4 regions of the Desulfosporosinus sp. SYSU MS00001 genome follow, and region 1 is predicted to be linked to each of the others. Evidence: riboswitches for the same ligand, from Rfam matches in the RefSeq annotation. Region 1 holds a riboswitch; each other region holds the start of a gene.

Region 1 (3,134 bases):
CATACAAGCAAAAAAAGGGTTTATCGGCAAAAATCAGCCCTCTCAAATGATGCCTGCAGTTCGCGATACAGCTCAAACCAATACAATGTTTGGACTTTTGTTATGTATAGGATTATACATTACGCAAATTTCGGCTATATTAACTAGCCATTTTGGGCACTAATATTGGGAAACATACAAAAAACACTGTTCCTCTAGGATTACTCTTGAAGTTAATTGTCGCGTTATGACGATTAGCAATATCGTAACAAGTACTTAACCCTAACCCTGTTCCATTCTCTTTCGTTGTAAAAAACGGTGTTCCAATATCATTTAAGTATTCTATTGGAATGCCGCCCCCTTCATCCTCGATACATAATACCACCTGACTATTCTCGACATAGGTAGACATACACAATGTTCCCCCCGCTTGCATCGCCTCTAAACCATTACGACACAAATTAAGCACTAGCTGCGAAATCTCATCCGGATTTAGTAAGATCTTAGGCGTTTCTCCGGGCAGAAACTTTATTTGTTTATCCTGAGAAAGAGAATCTGCTTCAAGTAAAGGATACAAGTGTCTTAAAATCTCATTGATATTTAGGTGATCTTGTTCTTTTGGAGAATGACGTGAAAGGGAGAGAAAATCCGAAATAATTTTGTTTGCACGATCAAGCTCATTGATCATGAGCATAAAGGTATCTCCTTGTAATTGAAACTCTGGTTTGGAGCCAAGCAGCTGGAGGAATCCCCGTACCGTTGTAATTGGATTCCTGATTTCATGGGTTATTCCAGCTGCCATTTGGCCTACTAAATTAAAACGTTCCAGATTGACCATTTCTAGATGTAAGCGTGTCAATTCCTGCTCAGCTTTTTTTCGCTCCGTTATATCATAAAGGGTTTTAATGACAAGCCTTGTTCCATTCACATCCATAAACGGTTGGATTTTAACCTCGTAAATTTTACTATTGTAAAAAATTTCCTCATCTTTTATGGGTTGCCCTGTAAAGAACGCTTCCTTTATTCTACAGTTCTCACATGGTCTATTCCTCTTGAGCATGTTATAGCAAAACTTACCATTCCTTTCGCCAAATTCCAAAAGATAATTACGATTAACAAAGTGTACTTCATAAGTTTCTCCTACAACAATCACTATTCCTGGAAGACTGTTAAATAAATCAAACATACGTTGACGATCTTCTTTTATTGCCTCTTCTCGTTTCCTTTGCTCATTATGTATCCGTATAAAGAGGCTGCCGGTAAACCAGCCCAATAATATCCATAGCCAAGAAATTCTTAAAGAGTGATTATGGGAATCTAGCCATCTGTCAAACAAAAAAAGAATGAATCCAATACTTAATCCTATAAGCACATATTTTCTTTCTTTCATAGTTACTCCCTCAACATCAAAGGACTCAATTTTTATCCAGTTTTGAAGACCCCCACTCCTACAAGTGGGGGTGGGTCCTTCGTTAACTTCAGCTGGGGTAGAGTCCCCCTTCGCCGCTAAGTATTCCTATTGGGAAAGGCGACTCGGCAATAATGTCCACTGGACATTATTGTATCTGAAGCCCCGATGTTCAGCTTTAGCTGAACGAGTTCACTGGGGCTAGTTCCAAACTATATATCTATTAACCTGTATCTTGACCTTTTCGGCCAACAAAACCCGGGATTAAAAACAATCTTAATTCTTTCAAAATTATTCCTCCCCAAATAAAAAACCTGGTTTACTTAAAAACCAGGCCGGTTGCGCTACTCGTTCCACATGTATAAAGCGCCCAAATTATCCAATACATGCTTCAAAACTTCCTAATTATATATTAAATTAGCAAAAAGGAAATAATTATGTTAAAAACTCTTTCATGTGTAGTATAACATAGATATACTGTATAATTTGTCACAATTTGTATCTAATGTTAGAAAAAGTTTTCTGCATTTGCAAGGCACGGCAACCTTGACCAGACAGTTGCGGACTTTGGAAGAAAACGGACTTATTCTTCGTAAGGTCTATCATCAAGTTCCCCCAAAAGTAGAATATTCATTAACCGAGATTAGAAGTGAATTTAATGAAGTTCTGGAAAAGTTAGAAGTGTAGGGAAGAAAGTATATTAATTATTCCAGAAATAAAAAACTGCAGGACACATTTTAACTCATCTAGAGCACCTTTTGTCCTGCAGTTACTGCTATCGTTTATAAATACTCTTAAACAGACCTTTGCCTTCGGAATATGGTAACTACTTTCTCAAGAAAAGTCATGCTATAACCTAGAAGCTCCCTTTGATGTACCATAAAGTCTTAAAACATAGTTTAGATTATTTAATGCCTATGCGCAGGCGATAACAGAAGTCAATACTAAATTCAGTATTACTGTAGATCTCTAATATTTTCTCCTGAAACCTTACTAAGTAGGGATTAATCCTATCCTTATCTTCTTTGAGAATAGCTTGTAATCCACCTTGGCTTAAGGCAAGCTTAATTAATCTCTGAGCAGTACAGTTTTCAGAATTCGAAAATACGATCTCCCTTACATAGCGAAATTCTTGACTATTTTTTATGTTCGTAAGATGGTTGTCTTTGTTCCATCTCACAAAACTATCTTTTAGCTTAGGATGGTTAGACTCAATTTCCGCAACCTTTTCAAAGAGCAGGCTGTATGCCAGCTCGGCTTCCCAGTTACAAACCGGCGGCCAATCATAATCATAAACTGCAAAAACGCCGCCTATCGTCAGCAGCCTCGACACTTCCTTCAATGTTTGTTGAGGGTTCATCCAGTGAAATGACTGCGAACAGGTAATGATATCTGCACAATTATTCTCCAATCCTGTATCGTTGGAAAAGGCAGAAATGAATTCAATATTGCTAAGATTAGCTAGTTTCTCTTTAGCTATCCTTTGCATATCCACACTAGGCTCTATTCCTATAATCTGACGACTCACATCGCTCCAGATTGCTGTGGAGAGGCCTGTGCCGCATCCCAAATCAACAACCAGCGATGGATTGCGTCCTAAATAGTTTAATAAAATTTCTTTTACCTTTTCAGGACTTTGGGGACGTGAGTTATTATAAATATCAGCAAATCCCAAAAACCTGTCGGCATTAAGCTTTACGTTTTCTGGCATTTAAAGCCTTCCTTTCCAAGTTGATAAATCACATAC
Region 2 (3,134 bases), on a different contig from region 1:
AAGCTCATCATGTTCCCAAGGATAGTGAACTAGTGAAATCACTGTTGAAAGCCTATGCAGATGTAACTGGTCTCGAACCATACGCTTTTGCTATTGGCGGAGGAACGTATGCTAAAGCGCTCCCTCAGGGCGTGGCTTTTGGTCCTGTTTTCCCAGGTGAACCTGAAGTGATACATTGTGCTGATGAATATATTTCTATCAATAACGTGCTGTTAACGACCAAAGTTTATGCCCAGGCGATCTTAAATATCGCAAGTGACCCTGAGCATTGCTAAGATAAAGCGAAAGCGGATTGAAAAGGGTAGGTATGGGATAAACAAAACTAGTTTTAAAAAAAAGCTTGACTATCATTAGGAACATGAGTATACTAATTATTGTTGTTATTGCGCCACTAGCTCAGCTGGTAGAGCATCCGACTCTTAATCGGCAGGTCCGCGGTTCGATCCCGCGGTGGCGCACCAAATAGGCTTTACTCCCGCAAGCAATTGCGGGTTTTTGATTTATACAGTTAATGTATTAAACTGGCGTTTGGGGACATTTTGGGACGTATGACCAAAAGAATCCCCAATAAACTTAACAATACCTATGGAGGAAAGAAAAACAGGCATTCAAGCCTGTTCTTTTTATGCTCTTTTTGCGTTGAAATAAAGATTCAAGTTTTTGAGCGGCTTTTATGTCGGCACTCATGGAATTGAATGCGAGCAAGCACCGGAATATCAATATTGTGATTTAAGGGATCTACATTGACAGAATCATCTACGAATCGTTGTGAGGGGCTTTTTCGGTTTTTGGTGCCAACGCGACCTTTGCGGAGTGGTGTTAACCAATAACGTATCGCGTTATTTATCCTAAAATTAATTATTTTTTCAAATGCTTTAGGGACTGACCGCGGCTCTTTATGATCTGATTACATACAATGGATACCTTGAGGTTTAGTTATGACCTGTGGTTAATTTAATATAATTGAAAAATTTCGCAGTCGAAAGAAACAAAAAGTGTGCAGAAACATGCTCAAAATTCAATAAATTGGATTTATTCAGAAAAACATGTTGGATAAAAATGGTAGACAATGTTCGCTATTAAATATTATAGTTATACCTAGATTGTGAGTAAATTGTGAACATTTAAATAACTGTGAACCTGGGCAAACCAACTGAAAAGTTGGGACGCAAAGTTGGAAGTCTACGGTACTGTTGGGTGCTATGATAGTTCGACTGCTAAATTAGGCGGTCTTATTTTTTTGCGTTCAAATTAATTGGATAGTAGAAAACTCAAAACAATGAGATATTCAAGAGAAGAAAGGATGAGAGGAATGGTACTAAAAAAGAGTAAAACATTTAAAAAAAAGGGTGGGATTCATGGTTCTTTTCAACAAATTATCGCTGTTGTTTTGTGCATTTTGATGATTCCGTGGACAATTTCGCCTGCTTTTGCAGATCAAGTTCAAAATGATGGAAAGAATGTAGCGGTAACAAAAGAAACTAAAATTGAAAGGATAGCAGGCAATGATCGGTATCAAACAGCAATTGCAATATCAAAGCAAATGTATCCTCAAGGATCAGGAACAGTAATACTGGCAAGAGGAAATGATTTTCCAGATGCGTTAGCAGGGGTTCCTCTTGCGCATAAGCTCAACGCGCCGTTGTTGTTAACAGATGGAACTAGTTTAAATAAGGATACTGAGGCGGAAATTATCCGACTTAACCCTCAAAAGATTTACATTTTAGGGGGGCCAGTAGTAATACCCGAAACGGTAGAAAGTGAATTAAAGGATAAAGGTCGTGATGTGAAAAGACTAGGTGGAGTAGATCGGTACGACACCGCGTCATTAATAGCTCAGGAACTAGGCTTCAGCAATGGAAAAGCAGTATTAGCCTACGGAGAAAATTTCCCAGATGCTTTAGCTGTATCCAGTTGGGCGGCTTACAATGATGTGCCCATCCTTCTAACAGAAACAAATGAATTACCTACAGAGACTTTAAAAGCATTACAAGATTTGAATGTAACTTCTACTTATATAATTGGCGGAAAGGCGGTTATCTCTGAAAGGTTAGAAGAAAGTTTGAAAGAATACAATATGAATCCAACTCGTTATTGGGGTAATGATCGATACGAGACAGCAATAGCTGTAGCTCAAGGTTTAAAAACAGATAATAATCACTTATTCTTAGCCACAGGACTTAATTTTCCTGATGCTTTAGCAGGTGGTGTTATGGCAGCTCAGGCTAACAGTTCGTTACTTTTGGTTGATACAAATATACCTTCCAATGTATCAAACTATTTATGCACCATTAAAGATAATATTAGTACTGTTTATATTCTGGGAGGTAAAGCTGTAGTTTCGGATGATATAGTCAATTCGTTAAAAAATATTAATAGTAATTCATTAACTCTAAATTGGGTAAATAATTCACAATCCTCCCTATCAAATTTTAATCCGAGCACACAAGTATCGTTAGAAGTTAAATCGAACAAAAGTGATGTTACATTTGCCTGGTCTGCAACTGGAGGTACATTAGCTAATAAGAGTGGGGCAACAAATACTTGGACTTTACCAAATACAGCTGGAGACTATACTGTTACTGTTGAAGCCCAAATTGGTGATGTAACGAAGACAATTTCCAGAAAAATTACAGTATTAAGTGTTAGCAGTGGTGGTTATGGAGGCAGCACATCCCCAACTTCAAACAACCCATTTCTTTCAATAAGTGAATCAGGAGGATCCATTTTACTAAGCTGGGATAAGGTCGATTGTTATAAGGAATATACTGTTTTAAGAAAAATAAATAGCAGCACTTATTCAGCAATTGCCGGTAATATTGTTGAGAATTCTTACAAAGACATACAATTGAATGCTTCAGGGGTATATAAATATAAGTTACAGGCAATAAAAAATGACAATTCAATAGTAGAGTCCAATGAGGTTAGTAGTTTTGTTATAGATGGTATAGTATCAGCAGGCCAGACAGATAGCGATAATGATGGGTTGCCTGACGATTATGAGAAAAAAATCGCCTCTGATCCTAATAATCCGGATACTGACAATGATGGACTACCGGATGGCTATGAAGTGTCAGTTTTAGGTACGGATCCAACTAAAACTGACAGCAATGATAATGGAACTAGTGATGCAT
Region 3 (3,134 bases), on a different contig from region 1:
CCACGGCCATTTTCTCCTGCTCTTGCTGCCTCAATTGCGGCGTTTAAAGCTAGTAAATTGGTTTGTTCCGAAATTTGAGTTATAAACTGAATGATGGTGCTGATTTTTTTAGAGCTGATTGAAAGACCTTCAATACGTTCTTGAATGATATTTGTCCCGTCACTGATGTTAGTCATCTGGAAGGTTACTTCATCCAAAGCCTTTTGGCCGGCTTGAGTTGTCATCAATGTTTTTGTCATCGAGTCGGCAATTTCACTGCTGCTGGCCGCAACTTCCTGGGTGCTGGCAGAAATTTGTTCAATAGAAGAAGTTACGTCATCAACAGCCATAGCCTCTTTTTCGGTCTCGTTGGCAACAAGCTCCATGGATGAGGCGATCTGATTGGCAGCTTGTGTGTTTTCTTCAATAATGGCACTAAGTTCTTCAGATGATGCAGTTACTTGTTGTGAGGTATGACTAACCTGGTTAACTAGTTCAAGGAGGTGTTTTTTCATAAGGTTAAAACTCTGGGCTAACTTACCTGACTCATCGTTTCCCTTGACAATAACATCTTCAACTGTCAAATCACCATTTGAAACTCGTTCTACCCCGGCTAAGACTTTCTTAAGGTTAATGGTAATTAAATTAGAAATTAGATAACTGATCAGAAGACCCAAAAGAGCCGCGATGAGGGTTAAAACAATGATGACTCTTTGGGCATCAATATTTGTCGAGTCATTTTGAGTATAGATAGTATCTGCTTTTTGGGCACAGAAATCAGCAAGTTCTTGCAGGGTCGTATTTATCGTATCGAGATGTGCTTGAGCGTTATTAGCGAAATATTCATAAGCCGTTGGATTTCCCTGTTTGACCAGCGCTATTGCTTTTTGCTGTTCAGTTCTAAAGGCGGTTAACTCCTGATTAATTTTCGATACTTTTTCTTTTTCATAGGAGTTATTAGCTAATTTCAAGTAGGAAGCATAACTTTTATCAAAGTCATCAGAGAGAGAAATGATCTCGTCTTGCAACTTTTGTTGAGTGGTTTTATCTTTGACTAAAAAATAATGAAAGGTATCTGATTCATCAGCCCTGGACAAAGCTCGCGCATCATTTATGTATTTAACAGACAGAAGGTAATTTGCATAGATATCATCCATTTGAGAATTGTCGACGGAACTAAAGTGGTAACCAACAAAACCCACTGCACAGATGAACAATACCATGATTACGACCAAGGCTAAAATCTTTTTCCGAATTTCCCAATTTCTAAACCAACTCATACATAGCGCCTCCAAATTATTGGTATTTGGCAAAATTAGTTGACTTATCTCGTCTAACACATTTTAGTTGTTTACTTAATACGTTTTCTTTCATCATTCGCTTTAAGCGCAGCATCTGTTGCTGAGGATTTGAGCCCTCCTTTTATTAGGATTTTAGGGTGGAAATAAAAATCGCCACACCTTTGCGGTATGGCGATATGAGCGTTTCGGAAGCTTGGCAGTCATCAGCTTAACTGGAAGACCCATAGCTTTGCGTCCTTGGCTTTCGCCAAGTTTGCCTTTATCGTCCATCCCATAATTTTTTTGTACAGAACTCTTTCGTATAGTTATAATACTACCTTTAATTTCTCGAATGTTGATGTTGACAGTATCTTAATGACTTTATCAAAATTTATTAAACAGTAAGCCCATTAAAATAAAGATAAAGTACAGCCCACTAACCAGGGACTGTACTTTATGTTGCCGTGATGTAACAGCAGTGATAGGTCCATACACCAGAACCATCATTCAAAATGGTGTTAAAAGTCCATCGTTTATATTCTTAGACGCAAAACCTTTATAGAACAATCACACTTTAGTCACGAAAATACCAAATGTCTGGTTTAGAGTAACGTTAGGACAAAAAGGAGGTGAGTCGAACCATGAATCCCTACAGTGGAGGCTTTAGTTTTGGAAGTAGTCAGGGGCATATTACGCCTATTCCCAATGCTCCTGGTTCTAATTTCTCTGTTCCCAACAGTGGCGGCAGCAATGTAATAAGTAGCGGTTTAAACGTTTACGCCTTAATTAACATGGGGCTACATTTTATTATCGCAATCGCTGTTCTCCTGCTAATATTCTATACTGTTAAACACTTAGGTGAATTTCTCCTTTCAGTTAATAAACAGAGTGATAAAGCTCTTGAATTGCTGAATGAGCGCTATGCCCGCGGAGAAATTGACATGGAGGATTATATGACAAGGAAAAAGACGTTAGGTTACATGTCTGAAACGAAAACAGGTTAAGAAGAATCAGGAATTCGCACGTTAAATAAAGTCTTCTGCCCAAGAATTTCCTAAATTTGGAATATTTCTTGGGCTTTATCGCTTTTATAGGTTTTATAATTTTTAAGCCGAAATATCTGGATTCATGCCGACCAACTATTGCGGATATACGGCAATTCATCCCCCAACCTAAATGGGTAGGAGACGAGGTTAAATTTGCTAGGAACTTTCCGATGTAATTCACTGTTGGCTGTAGGACCAAAAAACTGGTATACTAGTACAAAAAGATTGGAGTACTGTATGGACATTGCCGTCTCGGAACGATTGTCTCACGAGTCAACACGTGAATATGTCTATCGTTGTTTGAAAGAAAATATTATGAATTTAAGGCTTCCCCCAGGAAGTGCCTTGTCAGAAAAGGATATTTCCATATTGCTGAATGTAAGCAGGACTCCTGTCCGAGAGGCTTTTATTCAGCTGGAAAGCGAATATCTGCTGGATATATTGCCTCAAAAAGGAACAAGAGTTTCTTTATTAGATGTTGAGAATGTAGAAGAATCCTTCTTCTTACGTGAAACTATAGAGAAGGAAGTCATAAATCTCGCGGTTAAAGAATTTCCTGCAGATAAGTTATTCGAACTGCAGTCTAACATAACCCTTCAGGAATTATGTGTAGAAGAAGAAAATTATCTGAAGTTTTTTGAGCTTGATGAAGCTTTACATAGGTGTATCTTCGAAGGGTGCAGAAAGGGTCGTATTTGGTCACTAATCCAACAAATGAGTACCCATTATAACAGAGTAAGGATGTTGAATGTTGCCGGCAAACATGATTGGCCTGAGCTTCTAAGTCAGCATGAAGATTTGGTTCGAGCCATCCGAGAAAAAAATCTAT
Region 4 (3,134 bases), on a different contig from region 1:
CAGTAGTACCCGCTATAATAGGAGAAAGGCAGGGAAATTAAAGTGCTTATAAGCCATATGGCCAGGATGGAAAGGAGGGAAACTACCCAATAATTTCGGCCGGGATTTCGGATGCGCTGAACGTAAAATTGCCCTCTGGCGCTAAAAAGCAGCCAGGTTAAAAAACCGATTTGGAAACATAAATGAACGATATAAACAATACGCGGGGTGTAATTGTATATTCTGGCCTTCTCTGCCAAAGCTAAAGAAAAATACTTGCTTATGGAAGGATCGATCGGCTTGGGAAAGAGTGCGGAAATGAAATAGAGAAGTGCAAAGACCACAGTTAAACTTAGAAGAAGGAACCAAGCCTGAGAAATACGGCGAAAGCTATTGTTAATCGTCATCATTCTTTATTACCACCTTGCAACGTTGCTTGTATGTTATTATTATAGATCCATTAGGATGACAATGGAGGTTGAGAGAATTGAAAATAGCAAACGGCGTTGAGGCCCTTGAACTGACAGTTAATCTGATGGGGCGTCAAACAACTATCTATCCAACACTATTTTGGGATAAAGACTCTGTAATTCTAGTAGATGCCGGTTTTCCGGGTTTAGAACCGCAAATTAAGGAGGCCATTGAAAAAACAGGGATTTCCTTTGAGCGCTTGAGCAAGGTTATCATAACTCATCAAGATATTGACCATATTGGCAGTTTACCGGAAATCTTGGCTTGTGCAAAGCAAAAGGTTGAAGTTTTAGCACATGAGAGTGAAAAACCTTACATTCAAGGTGATAAGCCCCTAATCAAAGCGGAAACTGCAAAACGATCGAAACTCTTTGACACGTTGCCGGAAGACCAACGGAAACGAATTCAAGCGGTATTTTCCAACCCGCCTAAAGCTATGGTCGATAGAACTATTGAAGATGGTGAAGAGCTCCCCTATTGCGGAGGAATTATGGTCATCCATTCACCGGGACATACTCCCGGTCATATCTGCTTATATCATAAGGCAAGTAAAACGTTAGTGACTGGAGATGCCTTAACTGCCGACGACGGCCTATTATCGGGACCGAATCCCTCAGCTACTTACGATTTGGATGAAGCTAATAAGTCAGTGAAGAAACTAGCTCAGTTTGATATGGATAATGTTATTTGCTATCATGGGGGCGTATTGACGAATGATGTACAAGAACAGATCTTACAGCTAGCTTTTTAAATTATGCTTAAGTAACAACAAAATTGGGCTCTACAGTCAACAAGAGTTGTTGATCCGCAGAGCCCAATTTTTTGTGTTGATCCCTAAGTAAAAATTTAAAGAGATATAGTAAAAAATATAGAAGAGAATATAGAAAAATATAGCAAAAATGTATTTAAAGTTATTGACAAATGTGTTAAAATACTTCACGAGAAGATTCTCGGAAATACGACATTCTGTAACTGCGTTTTACCAATATATATAAAATCTTCATTTATGTTACCTTATCTCGAAAAATGTTCTGAATAAGGGCAAAATATCTGAAAAGGTATGACGCAAAGCTATGGGTCTAAAGCAGGAAAGCCCCTGCCATGATTGCCAGGCTGCCGGAGGTTTAGATATGGATAATGTCTTCCTACAATTACGGAAGGCCCGAGAAGAAAAGGGAATAGAGTTAAAAGACGTAGAAGAAATTACTAAAATTCGAACGAAGTATTTGCAAGCTTTAGAAGAAGGGAACTTTGGAATCCTTCCTGGAGGAGTATACACAATAGGCTATTTGCGTTCTTATGCACGTTTTCTGGGACTGGATGCTGATAGCTTAGTACATACCTATCGAATGGGGGTAACTGAAACTGATTTGGAAACTAGGCTTGATGTTCCTCCTAAAAAAGAGACTGGCCTATTTTTTAGATTCTTGAAAGTAAATAGCTTGAGAGCTTTAAGACGATGAACTTAAAACGGTCTAGACCTGAAGCAAAAGTTTTCAAAACTGTAAATAACCAGCCCTCTTACCTATATTTAAGTAGGTAGAGGGCTGGTTTTTTTAGACCTGCATACCGAAACTTATCAGTAACTTATCAGTGTACAGCAGTAGATTTGCTGCAGCTAGAGTCCCTTTTCAAGGGATAATAGTCTAAATTGGGTCTCTTTACGATAATCTATTTCTCCTCAGAGCTATCTGGTTTATCCTCAGGCTTAGAATTTTGGCCAAACCCCCTGGCATCAAAAGGGGAACGACCTTCTTCGCTGCCGAAATGCTGAGCAAAGTGTCTGCCATGGAAGGGTGGATGACCGCCTCTCCGGTCACAATGAGGGCCAAAACCTCTGCCGTCAAAAGGCGGATGCCCACCATGTCCATGTTCAAGTCCATGCCAATGTGGTCCGGGTTCAATATTACCGAATTGTTGTTCTAAGTTATCAATAATACGACTCAGATAATCGCTGAGAGCAGATTGCTCCTCTTGATTTAGACAGCTAAACAAGGACTCAGTATCTTTCTGCTGCTCATTTTGGTCAGATACCGTTTTTCCTGTTTCCGTCAAGCGCACCTCCATAACACGGCGGTCAGTTTGGGAAGGGGTCCTGGTTATAAAACCGCTGCGCTCTAATTTTGCCAGCAATTCCCCCAAAGATTGGGAGCGGATGTCCAAGATATCGGAAAGCTCTTTCTGACTAATTTCCGGCTTTAACTTCAGTAGAGCCAGTACCCGCCCCTGGCCGCGATGAGAGTCTCCCATAGGACCATGGTGTCTGTGGTTGTGTTGATGATAGCGGTGAAGCAGCCATTCAAGGCGGACAAATTGATCAAATAAGTCTAGATCATTGTTATTCATAATTAACCCTCGCTTTCTAGCAGCAATTAATAATTAGTAAGGTACCTTATGAATTATATTATAAAGGTACCTTACTAATTTGTCAATTCATGATTTAGGTACTTTCTGCAATGAAGAAATAGTGCCTTTTGGATTTAAGGTTTTAAATAAGCATGATTTAAGTTCGATTCGCATTAATAAGGACCGTTGAAAATCTTATAATATTTTTCAAGTTATAGACGATATGTACGAACTTTTAGATGATCGTCCTCTAAAAGTATGAAAAAAGATCATACTGTATTTTCTGATTGTTTAGAGATATCCTTGAGGTAAATGAAGGATTCCTGATTTGGTAAGCG

What was found. Region 1 has a riboswitch for cyclic di-GMP ahead of ACPUYX_RS14605 (ATP-binding protein). Riboswitches for the same ligand answer to the same signal wherever they lie in the genome.
Region 2: another riboswitch for cyclic di-GMP. It lies ahead of ACPUYX_RS11980 (alpha/beta fold hydrolase); the one in region 1 lies ahead of ACPUYX_RS14605 (ATP-binding protein).
Region 3: another riboswitch for cyclic di-GMP. It lies ahead of ACPUYX_RS03900 (methyl-accepting chemotaxis protein); the one in region 1 lies ahead of ACPUYX_RS14605 (ATP-binding protein).
Region 4: another riboswitch for cyclic di-GMP. It lies ahead of ACPUYX_RS10045 (helix-turn-helix domain-containing protein); the one in region 1 lies ahead of ACPUYX_RS14605 (ATP-binding protein).

Annotation. Positions count from the first base shown of each region.
Region 1 is NZ_JBNFTW010000008.1:24,711-27,844, forward strand. It holds gene ACPUYX_RS14600 (1,4-dihydroxy-2-naphthoate polyprenyltransferase) at 1-163, shown strand, start outside; gene ACPUYX_RS14605 (ATP-binding protein) at 140-1,369, opposite strand; cyclic di-GMP riboswitch class II at 1,712-1,798, opposite strand; gene ACPUYX_RS14610 (winged helix-turn-helix transcriptional regulator) at 1,934-2,074, shown strand; gene ACPUYX_RS14615 (class I SAM-dependent methyltransferase) at 2,292-3,098, opposite strand.
Region 2 is NZ_JBNFTW010000006.1:8,442-11,575, reverse strand. It holds gene pepV (dipeptidase PepV) at 1-275, shown strand, start outside; tRNA gene ACPUYX_RS11985 (tRNA-Lys) at 386-461, shown strand; cyclic di-GMP riboswitch class I at 1,134-1,222, shown strand; gene ACPUYX_RS11980 (alpha/beta fold hydrolase) at 1,304-3,134, shown strand, end outside.
Region 3 is NZ_JBNFTW010000002.1:108,056-111,189, forward strand. It holds gene ACPUYX_RS03900 (methyl-accepting chemotaxis protein) at 1-1,259, opposite strand, end outside; cyclic di-GMP riboswitch class I at 1,465-1,548, opposite strand; gene ACPUYX_RS03905 (SHOCT domain-containing protein) at 1,901-2,263, shown strand; gene ACPUYX_RS03910 (GntR family transcriptional regulator) at 2,543-3,134, shown strand, end outside.
Region 4 is NZ_JBNFTW010000004.1:290,982-294,115, forward strand. It holds gene ACPUYX_RS10035 (M48 family metallopeptidase) at 1-389, opposite strand, end outside; gene ACPUYX_RS10040 (MBL fold metallo-hydrolase) at 467-1,201, shown strand; cyclic di-GMP riboswitch class I at 1,481-1,571, shown strand; gene ACPUYX_RS10045 (helix-turn-helix domain-containing protein) at 1,581-1,913, shown strand; gene ACPUYX_RS10050 (MarR family winged helix-turn-helix transcriptional regulator) at 2,122-2,796, opposite strand.